DNA from 2 places in the Paenibacillus sp. YSY-4.3 genome. Region 2 is predicted to be linked to the other one. Evidence: predicted binding sites of a transcription regulator. Region 2 holds the regulator's gene; the other holds the start of a gene.
What was found. Region 2 encodes LexA, which represses DNA repair genes until DNA is damaged. Its sites were predicted from a motif close to CGAACATATGTTCG; they were not measured.
Positions count from the first base shown of each region.

Region 1: addB (helicase-exonuclease AddAB subunit AddB) is a predicted target of LexA. The motif match lies at 1,159-1,172, and genes of this name have one in related genera.

Region 1 is NZ_BAABMC010000003.1:672,154-677,402, reverse strand. Features, by position in the region: gene ACYUJT_RS13920 (class I SAM-dependent rRNA methyltransferase) at 1-1,049, shown strand, start outside; gene addB (helicase-exonuclease AddAB subunit AddB) at 1,314-4,838, shown strand; gene addA (helicase-exonuclease AddAB subunit AddA) at 4,835-5,249, shown strand, end outside.
Region 2 is NZ_BAABMC010000007.1:189,571-194,819, reverse strand. Features, by position in the region: gene ACYUJT_RS20580 (sugar ABC transporter permease) at 1-323, shown strand, start outside; gene ACYUJT_RS20575 (YitT family protein) at 475-1,374, shown strand; gene ACYUJT_RS20570 (hypothetical protein) at 1,596-1,904, shown strand; gene ACYUJT_RS20565 (alpha/beta fold hydrolase) at 1,976-2,788, shown strand; gene lexA (transcriptional repressor LexA) at 2,844-3,470, opposite strand; gene ACYUJT_RS20555 (LysM peptidoglycan-binding domain-containing protein) at 3,724-4,125, shown strand; gene ACYUJT_RS20550 (DUF4183 domain-containing protein) at 4,209-4,625, opposite strand; gene ACYUJT_RS20545 (DUF4183 domain-containing protein) at 5,005-5,249, shown strand, end outside.

The sequences.
Region 1 (5,249 bases), on a different contig from region 2:
TGCCAGGACTGATCGTGGACCGGTTTGCCGACGTTCTTGTCGTACAGTTGCTCACACTAGGGATGGACCGCTGCCGCGCCAGCATTGTGGAAGCTTTGACAGCTGTACTTCAACCGGCGGGCATCTATGAGCGCAGCGACGTATCCGTCCGTGCTCTGGAAGGTCTCGAGGAGGTAAAGGGTCCGCTTTATGGCGAGACACCGCAGCATGTAACTGTGACGGAGAACGGCCTATTGATCCAAGTTGACATCTGGCAAGGACAGAAAACCGGATATTTCTTTGATCAGCGCGAGAACCGCGCTTCCATCGAACCGCTGATGACGGGCTGGGGGGAACGGAGCGGCGTTATGCTGCAGCAGCTTCCTGCTGACGGCGGTGGATTCCGCACAGCTCCGGTCAACCGGAAGGGCAACGAGGTTACTTTTCCATATTGGGATGGGGCAACCGTGCTTGAATGCTTCTCTCATACGGGGAGCTTTACACTGCATGCATGCAAGTATGGCGCAAAAAAAGTAACCTGCCTCGATATTTCCGAGCACGCGATTCAAAGCGCCCGGGAGAACGTCAGGCTGAACGGTTTTGAAGACCGGGTCGAATTCGTCGTGGCGGATGCTTTTGAATACTTGCGCAGCCAGGTAAAGGGGTTGGACGAACGGCGTGAACGCGCCGCCGATAACAGCAAGGCAGATACCTCTCAGCCGATGACAGCCGGAGGTGGCCGTACCTGGGATGTCGTTATTCTCGATCCCCCGGCTTTTGCCAAGACGAAGGGGGCGGTCAAAGGGGCGTGCAGAGGATATAAAGACATTAATTTGCATGGCCTGAAGCTGGTTAACGAAGGCGGTTACCTGGTTACCGCAAGTTGTTCCTACCATATGAAGCCGGAGCTGTTCCTGCAGACGATTCAGGAAGCGGCCATGGATGCGGGCAAGGTGCTCAGACTGATCGAGTGGCGGGCAGCCGGGAAAGACCACCCGCAAATTTTAGGCGTCAATGAAGGACACTATTTAAAGTTCGCGATCTTTGAGGTGCGGAGCAAGACATTTTAACAAATTCCATGTGGTAAATACAGGGAATTCAGTAATTACTAGCGGGCAGGACTTCTGATTGTATCAGAAGTCTTGTTGTATTTTGCACGTTTACTAGTTTAAAATGAACAGAACATATATTCTTGTTTATGGCATAAGCAAAAAATCTGTATGCTATAATGTAAATTAACTTACATGACCGTGACAAGAAGCCGTGAAATGCTCGCGCTTCTTGCTTTGATACAATATTAGGCTTACTGCAAGCTTGCTGTTAGGAGGAGTACCATGTCACTTCAATTGATCATCGGCCGTTCGGGAAGCGGCAAGAGCAGCTTGATACTGGAACGGATCACCTCGATGCTAAGGGCCGACCCGGCGGGCCCCCCGATTATATTAATCGCCCCGGAGCAGGGGACGTTCCAGATTGAACGCGCAATCGTCCAGTCGGAGCAATTATATGGTACCGTCAGGGCTCAGGTTCTTGGCTTTCACCGCTTGGCCCTGCGGGTTATGCAGGAAACAGGCGGATCGGCCCTTATACCGATCAGCGAAGAGGGCAAGAAGATGCTCCTCTACAAAATTATGCGCAGGCACCGCAAAGAGCTGAAGCTATACAAACAGTCGGGCGATCAACTCGGCGTGATCGACAGGATCAATACGCTGTACAGCGAGTTGAAGAAGCATGATGCCGATTTCTCGGCACTGGACAAATACGGAGAAATCCTCGAAAGGTCGGACGGCGAATCGCCGCTCCTGAAGGATAAGCTCCATGATCTAAGCGTCATTTATCGCGAATTTGACCAGGAACTATCCCAGCTCTACATAGATGCAGAGGATCATGTCGTCAAGCTTGCGGAGGGCGCGCCGAAGTCATCCTATCTTCGCGGGGCCGACATATGGATTGACGGTTTTCAGTCTTTTACCCCGCAGGAGTACAAAGCCATTGGCGCGCTCATGTCCGTGGCCTCCTCGATGACCGTATCGCTTACGTTGGATCGTCCTTATGATGATGGAGTATTACCGCATGAACTGAACCTGTTCCATTCTACGGCTATAACGTACATGAAGCTGCGCGAGCTCGCAGAGGAATGCGAAGTCGAGGTTAAGGCGGCAGAGGTTCTTGGCGCCCGTCCGTTTCCCCGCTTTAAGAACAATGAGACATTATCGCATTTGGAATTTGCCTATGAACATCGGACCCCGTGGAAGGGAGCAGCGCAGCCGGAGGATTTGCCAGCTGCTTTGACTCTGCATGCGGCGGGCAGTCGGCGCATGGAGATTGAAGGAGCCGCGCGGGCGATGGTTGCCCTGGCCAGGGAGCAGGGGGCGAGATGGCGCGACATGGCTTTGCTTGTCAGAAATTTGGAGGATTACGACCATCTCGTCGGCCCGGTGTTCGAGGAATACGGCATCCCTTATTTCTTCGACCAGAAGCGGAGCGTGCTCTATCATCCTATGGTAGAGCTGGTACGGGGAGCCTTGGACGTTGTGTTGAAGTTTTGGAAATACGAGGATGTATTCCGCTGCGTCAAAAGTGAATTTCTGCTGCCGCTTGACGGCAGCTTGACGAGAAGCGATATGGATCGGCTCGAAAACTATGCCTTGGCAAGCGGTATTCATGGCTATCGCTGGAATGATGGCCGCCCATGGAAGGGCATGCCGAGCCTGTCGCTGGAGGGCCCCGATCGTTCGGCGGAGCAGGCGGAGAGCGGGACTATGCGCCTGTTGGAGCGCTGCCGTGAGGCGATTGTAACGCCCTTGTCCGCTTTTGAGACGAGGTTGAAGCGGAGCAGCAATGCCCGTGAAATGTGCATGGCGGTCTACAAGCTGCTCGAGGATACCGAAGCTGCACATCGCCTGGACAAGCTGGCGCATGAGGCCCAGCGCCAGGGAAGGCCGCAGGAGGCTATGGAGCATCGCCAGCTATGGAGCGCCGTCCTGGACCTCCTCGATCAAATCGTAGAAATGATGGGAGAAGAGGAGCTTAGCTTGGATATATTCGCCGGCATCATAGAGACGGGGCTGCAGGATCTCAAGCTGTCTCTTGTTCCGCCATCCTTGGATCAGGTATTGATCGGGAGCACGGATCGCACGCGCTCAAGCCATGTTAAGCACCTATTCCTGCTTGGAATCAACGAGGGCATCATGCCTGCCAGCCTGCAGGAAGAAGGCGTGCTCAGTGATCAGGAGCGGACACGGCTCTCTGAGATCGGCATCGGGCTGGCCCCTGGTTTGACGCGTAGGCTGCTCGATGAGCGTTTTCTCATTTACGAAGCCTTGTCGGCAGCCAGCCGCTCGCTATGGCTTAGCTATCCACTGGCTGATGAAGACGGCAAGGCGCTTCTGCCTTCCGAGGTTATCCGGCATGTGAAGACGATTTTCCCGAGCTTGCAGGAGCACTTTCTGGCGGAGGCTCCGGCCGCAGGAGATCCCGAGAGACGGCAGCTTGAATTTGTGAGCCGGCCGGCGCCGACGTTATCCCGGCTAATCGATCAGCTGCGGCTTTGGCGCAGCGGTGAGCCGATCTCTCCGATATGGTGGAGCGTGCTGGGCTGGTATAAGGCCCAACCGGAGTGGGACGGCAAGGTTGGCCGCCTGCTTGGCTCGCTGGAATACCGCAACAAGGTACGGGGGCTTACGGCTGCGACGAGCCGGCGATTATACGGCAAGCGCCTTCGGACGAGTGTGTCCCGGATGGAGAAATTTTCGGCCTGTCCATTTTCGCATTTTGCATCTCATGGCTTGAAGCTGAAGGAACGGCAAGTTTACCGGCTGAAGGCACCGGATATCGGGCAGTTGTTCCATGCGGCGCTGAGTTCGATGGCGCTGACGTTCAGGGAGCAGAATCGCAGCTGGGGCAGCCTTTCCCCAGAGCAATGCCTGGAAGAGGCAGAGATCGCAGTCGATCGGATTGCGCCAAAGCTGCAGGGCGAGATCCTGCTAAGCTCAAAGCGCTATGGATACATTACCCGCAAGCTTAAGAATATCGTCGGTCGCGCCTCTATCATTCTTGGCGAGCATTCCAGAAGGGGCAGCTTCGAGCCGATCGGCCTGGAGCTGGATTTTGGACCCGGACAAACCCTTCCGCCGCTTACTTTCGAGCTTCCGAACGGTTGCGTCATGGAAATCGTCGGCCGGATCGACCGGGTCGATGTGGCAGAGGGGGAGCAGGGGCTGCTGCTGAGAGTTATCGACTACAAGTCAAGTCAGACGGATCTGAAGCTTCACGAGGTGTATTACGGCTTATCGCTGCAAATGCTGACCTATCTCGAGGTGCTGCTTGCGTCCAGCGAGTCGTGGCTTGGGGAACGGGCAATGCCCGCTGGCACTCTGTACTTTCATGTCCATAACCCGCTGCTGCAGAGCAGCAATGGCATGAGCCCGGAGCAGGCCGAACTGGAGATGCTGAAGCGATTCAAAATGAAAGGATTATTGCTTGCGGATCGCGACGCCATTTCCAAGATGGACGGCGTTTTGGATAAAGGATATTCCGATATCCTGCCGGTCGCGGTCAAAGCCGACGGAGGCTTCTACAGCAGCGCTTCCGTCGCAACGGAAGAGCAGTGGCACACGCTGCTTCGTTCGGTACGGCAGTCGATAACGGGAATCGGAACGAGAATTACGGAAGGGGACATACGGATTACTCCTTATCGGTTAGGCACTGAGACGGCATGTACGTACTGCGCCTTTAAACCAGTCTGCCGTTTCGATGAAACGGTAGAGGACGTTTCTTATCAAGTGCTGAGCAAGCCCGGCAAGGATAAGCTGTGGGAGCTGTTCGAACAAAAAGACAGGGAGGAGGTACAAAGATGAGCATACCGAAGCCGCCGGGCAGTTATTGGAGCGACGATCAGTGGAAAGCGATAGCGCTGTCCGGCAGCAATATGCTGATCGCCGCGGCGGCTGGCTCCGGCAAGACGGCGGTGCTGGTGGAGCGCATCATCCGGAAGCTGTGCAGCACGGATCACCCGCTTAGCGTGGACCGTCTGCTGGTCGCTACCTTTACGAAGGCAGCCGCTACGGAAATGAGGCAGCGCATCCGGGAGGCGCTCGAGAAGGAGCTGGCCCGGAATCCAGCGAATGAGCACCTGGGGCGGCAGCTTGCCATTCTGGGCCGTGCTTCGATTACGACCCTGCACTCTTTCTGCATGGAAGTGATTCAGCGTTATTATACGCTGATTCCGCTTGACCCGGGATTCCGTATCGCTTCCGAAAGCGAGATCG
Region 2 (5,249 bases):
CGATGCTGATCTTCCTGCTCAGCGGTTTGCTCAGCTCGATCGCAGCTATCGTATTAACGTCCCGTCTAGCATCGGCGACGATTACCGCGGGTACGATGGCCGAGATGGACGCCATTGCTGCTTGTGTCATCGGCGGCACCTCGCTGATGGGTGGTGCGGGTACCGTCATCGGTGCGCTGATCGGCGCTCTGGTTATGACCTCGTTGGACAATGGCATGTCGCTGATGGGACTAGAATCGTTCTGGCAGTATGTCGTTAAAGGCTCCATCCTCGTCTTCGCCGTCTGGCTGGATATTTCTAACCGCCGCAAGGGCGTGAAATAAACCGTATTGAGGCTAATTGAATATGCTGATTGACAAGACCTTGGGTTTCTCCTGTGAGGAGGGATCTGGGGTCTTTTATCACTCCATTTGATTTTCTTTTATAATTTCATTAAATTATTTATATGTAAATTTTACTGAAAGGGTTGAAAAGATGGCAGAAACCAAGCCAAGTATCGGAAAGACAAGCAGAAGAAAGGAGAATTTAAGTAAACCAGTAGAACTTATTTCAAAAATTTTCTTTATCACCATCGGGGCAATCATAGCCGGAGTTGCGCTGGAGCTGTTCCTTGTACCGAATGCGATTATTGATGGCGGAATCACAGGGATCTCGCTTATGCTCACGAATATTACGGAAATTCCATTGGGGATTTTCCTCTTCGCGATCAACCTGCCTTTTATATTTGTTGGCTATAGACAGGTTGGGAAGAAGTTCGCGTTCGCTTCGCTGTACGGTATCGCAGTACTTTCCTTAACAACGGGTTACTTGCATCAAGTGGAGGCTTTTACGAATGACAAATTGCTGGCAGTTCTATTTGGCGCGTTGTTACTCGGTCTGGGCGTTGGCTTAGTGTTAAGGCTAGGGGGTACGACAGATGGGGCGGAAATCGTAGCTATCTTAATCTCGAAAAAAGTCAATGTTTCCGTAGGTCAGATCATCCTCATTATCAACATCGTTATTTTTATCGTAGCCGGCTTCCTGCTCGGCTGGGATTCGGCGATGTATTCGATTTTCACATATTATATCGCCTCCAAGGTCATGGATGTTATCGTACAGGGTCTCGATGAATCGAAATCGGTTACGATTATCACCAAGCAGTACGAAGAAGTGGCCGAAGCCATTATGAATAGTCTTGGAAGAAGCACAACCTACCTGTATGCGAGAGGCGGGATTAGCAAGGAAGAAACCCAGGTCATTTACTGCGTAGTCAGCCGGCTGGAATTGTCCATGCTGAAGACGGTCGTTCGTGAAATTGACCCTAAGGCCTTCATTGCGGTCGAAACGGTGTCTGATGTAACAGGCGGCAGCTTTGCGGATGAAAAAGCGCATTGATGCGTTAAGGGAGGGTGCAGCCATGCTACTCTAGAGGGAGCGGGCATGGGGTATTCTGCGTTGACGCATCGAGGTCAACCAAGCGGCTCTGGGGCTTATGCTCCAGGGCTTATTGCTGTTTACAGCGGCTGTATATCTCCGTTAAGATCTAAGACAACATCTGTATTAGAGCAGGAATAGCGACGATACATATAAATTGAAGATCTGAGGGGAGAGGTTCCATGGAATTATGGGTTATTGTAATGATTGGTTTAATATTGCTTGTTCTCATTTTGACTGCCCTTGGAGTAGCGGCTGCGATTTTAAAGAAGAGGAGGACTTCGGCGCAAAAGAGCAATGTCATCTACTTATCCAAGAAGCGAGCCTCCAATGAGAATTCGGACATCGCCGCTTCACGCAATCAGAAATGTTCCCGGTGCAACCAGGCGAAGAAGCTGGTGTTCTATTCGAATGATTTTGGCCATGTTGCCGGATTGTGTAAAGATTGCAGGAAGGAAATCGGGGGTAAGCAGGAGTTGTATCCGATATAATGCATCAATTTGCTGCATACCTTCTAGTATGCGTTCAATTAATTAACGCGGCTGGAAGGGGAGTAACTGCAATGTATTATATCGAGGTGGAGCAAGGGGTTAAAATATTTGTGGAAGATGTGGATCCTGGCCCTGGCAGCATGCCGATTCTGTTTATCCATGGCTGGCCGGTCAATCATAAAATGTTTGAATACCAGTGGAACATCCTTCCGAAATACGGATATCGCTGCATCGGGATCGATTTGCGCGGCTTCGGCAAATCGGACCGCCCGTGGGCAGGCTATAATTACGATAGGCTGGCCGCCGATGTTCGTGCCGTTGTTGCGGCGCTCGGTATAAACCGCTTTATCCTCACAGGCTTCTCCATCGGTGGAGCGATTGCTATTCGCTACATGGCGCGTTATGCAGGGTATGGGGTATGCAAACTGGCGTTAATTTCGGCGGCTGCCCCTCGCTTCTCCCAATCGCCTAATTATCCTTACGGATTGCCTGTCCATGATATTAATGCGCTTATTCAACAGACTTATTCGAATCGTCCGCAGATGCTGGCTGAATTTGTGGAGAAGTTCTTTTTCAGCAAAATTACTCCTGCATTCCGGGATTGGTTTCAAGATATGGGATTGGCTGCTTCCGGCCATGGGACGATTCAAGGGCTAGTCTCGTTGCGGGATGAAGATTTGCGACCGGACCTCAACCGCATCGTTGTTCCGACAGGATTATTTAATGGTGCGCAGGACCAAATCGTCCCTTTTGCTTCTGCAGAGGCTTTGCACCGGGGAATCCCCCAATCCGAGCTTTACCGGTTTGAAAGGAGCGGGCATGGTGTGTTCTACGATGAGCTTGAGGCATTTAATGAAGCATATATTCGTTTTCTAAGAGTTTAAAAATATATAAAAAGAAAGAGCCTACCGACAAGGTAGCTCTTTCTTTGATTTCACTCTAGTGCAGATCCCGGAATAGGCCGACTACTTTGCCCAAGATCGTCACATGTTTCAAACGAAGCGGCTCCATCGTCGCATTCTCGGGCTGAAGGCGAATATGATCCTTTTCCTTGTAGAATGTCTTGACCGTCGCCTCGTCATCCTCTGTCATCGCAACAACGATTTCTCCGTTATTGGCCGTTTGCTGCTTCCGCACAATAACATAGTCTCCGCTATGGATTCCCGCTTCGATCATGCTGTTGCCGACAACGGATAACATGAAGATCTCGCCTTCTCCGGCATAATGCTGCGGAAGCGGGAAATAATCCTCGATGTTCTCGGTCGCCGTTATAGGAACGCCGGCAGTGACTTTACCGATGACGGGCACACGGGCCACGGAATGGGCAAACTGGCCGATGCCCTCCGCCTCGTCTTGCCCCAGCAATTCGATCGCTCTTGGCTTCGTTGGATCACGCCGGATAAAGCCTTTCTTCTCTAGCCGATCCAAATGGCCGTGTACCGTTGAACTGGAAGCTAGTCCGACTGCTTCGCCGATTTCACGCACGGAAGGCGGGTAACCTTTCAATCTTACTTCGGAGCGTATAAATTCAAGAATAGCTTGCTGACGGCTAGAAACCTTCGACATAATCCATCAACCCCATTTAGTAACGTTTGGAAAAATTATAACATAGAACTTCCGTTCGCACAAACATAAGTTCTAAATATGGAATGGCTGAATTGGAATGCGGGTATTGCTATTGGGATATGCATCTCAGCGTGTTGAATTATCGGTGTCGAAAAATAGGGGAACAATTGTTCTAAAAAACTATTGAATCAAACAAACGTTCGTGTTATTATGATTTCAAATAATAAGAACATTTGTTTGGAGTGATAATATTATGTTGAGATACAGTACCTATCAAAGCATTTATGATCGTAAGGCGAATACGCGCAATGTGGGAGCCCTGCGTAAGGGTGCAGCCAGATTGAATGAAGCAATTGCTTACTCCATTTCGAATATACTTGCTGGAATTACCTTGTTTAAGGTGTTAGTGTTTATTCTGTTCGTGGTTATTGCTTGGGCGGGAATGGTTACGGTAGCAGCCTCATCAGCTGAGCATGAATTTGCAGAGTTGGAATCAGTTGTTGTCAGGCAGGGGGATTCTCTATGGAAGATTGCCGCAGCTCATAAGCCTGGTAATATGGATACGAGGATATATGTTACTTCGATTATGCGGGCGAATGATTTGGCCGGAAGCAATATCCAACCTGGCGATATTCTTGTCCTGCCTACGAAGTGATTCATATGTATAAATGTTCTGGATATATGCATGAAGTCAAAGAAGGAGCCGCAGTCTAATTTGCGGTTCCTTCTTTGTGTTCGTTAAGTGTTAATTGTAATGTCAGGCGCAGAAATGGTCGGCGGAGTCGTTAAATCAGATGCAGCTCCGGCAAAGCTGGCGACCTCCAATGTTACCGGCGTTCCGACCAGGAGATCTGTAGTGGCAAGCACTAAGCTTGCTGTTGTAAGCGTAGATAGGGAGTTTTGCTGCAGGACTCCGTTGATATAGACGTTGAAATAATCGTTAGCCGCTGTAATCGTTGGCAGATCAGTAATAGGAGTATCGTCGTCGTTCGTAAAGCTGTCTGCGGGAATCGTCGTATCGGTGGCTCCGATCATGCCGGCAGTAATGGCAGCGAAGTAGCGAGTCGTAACGGGATTAATGGTCGTAGTGATTGCTCCCCCAGAGGCTACCGGCGCGGAGGCAGTAGCTGTAAATACCGGTTTAATGACAGGCATGTGATCACCTCCTTTTTTCATGACTCGGCGAAAGTGGTTATCAAACGAAGCTACCTGCTTTCGATCCATTATATAGAATGAAAGTTTGCGACACGTTGAAACGGCTATTAACGCCTGCGCAAAAATATGGCCTCAAACGTTATGGGGTGGATAGAAGTCTATTCCTCTGAATGTAAAGAGACATATGATATATAATTATCAAACGCGGAAGGTGTTCATAATGTCTACTGCTGCGGCCAAGCATCAAAAGAATGGCAAAGCGACTAATAGAAATGCTGGAATGAAGGAATCAATCAGACAAGGTTGCAATAAAAGACGAAAAACTTTAATAAGAAAGAAGAAAAAATGCCGACAGCGTTCCATACGGAGAAATCAGCGATTGTGTCCACGGCAACGTAGAAGGATCATCCAGTGGATCATCGGGCAGGGGCTGCAAGGAGAACAGGGGGCATCCTGCTCGCCATGTCAAGCAGGGCCAGCGGGTGGGATTGGCGCGCCAGGTCCGCCAGGAAAAGATGGTGCAGTGGGAGCGCGTGGCCCGCAGGGAGATTCTGGATTACAGGGCTCACCGGGCGAAGCGGGTCCAGCAGGAGCGCAGGGCCCTCATGGCGAACGAGGTGCATC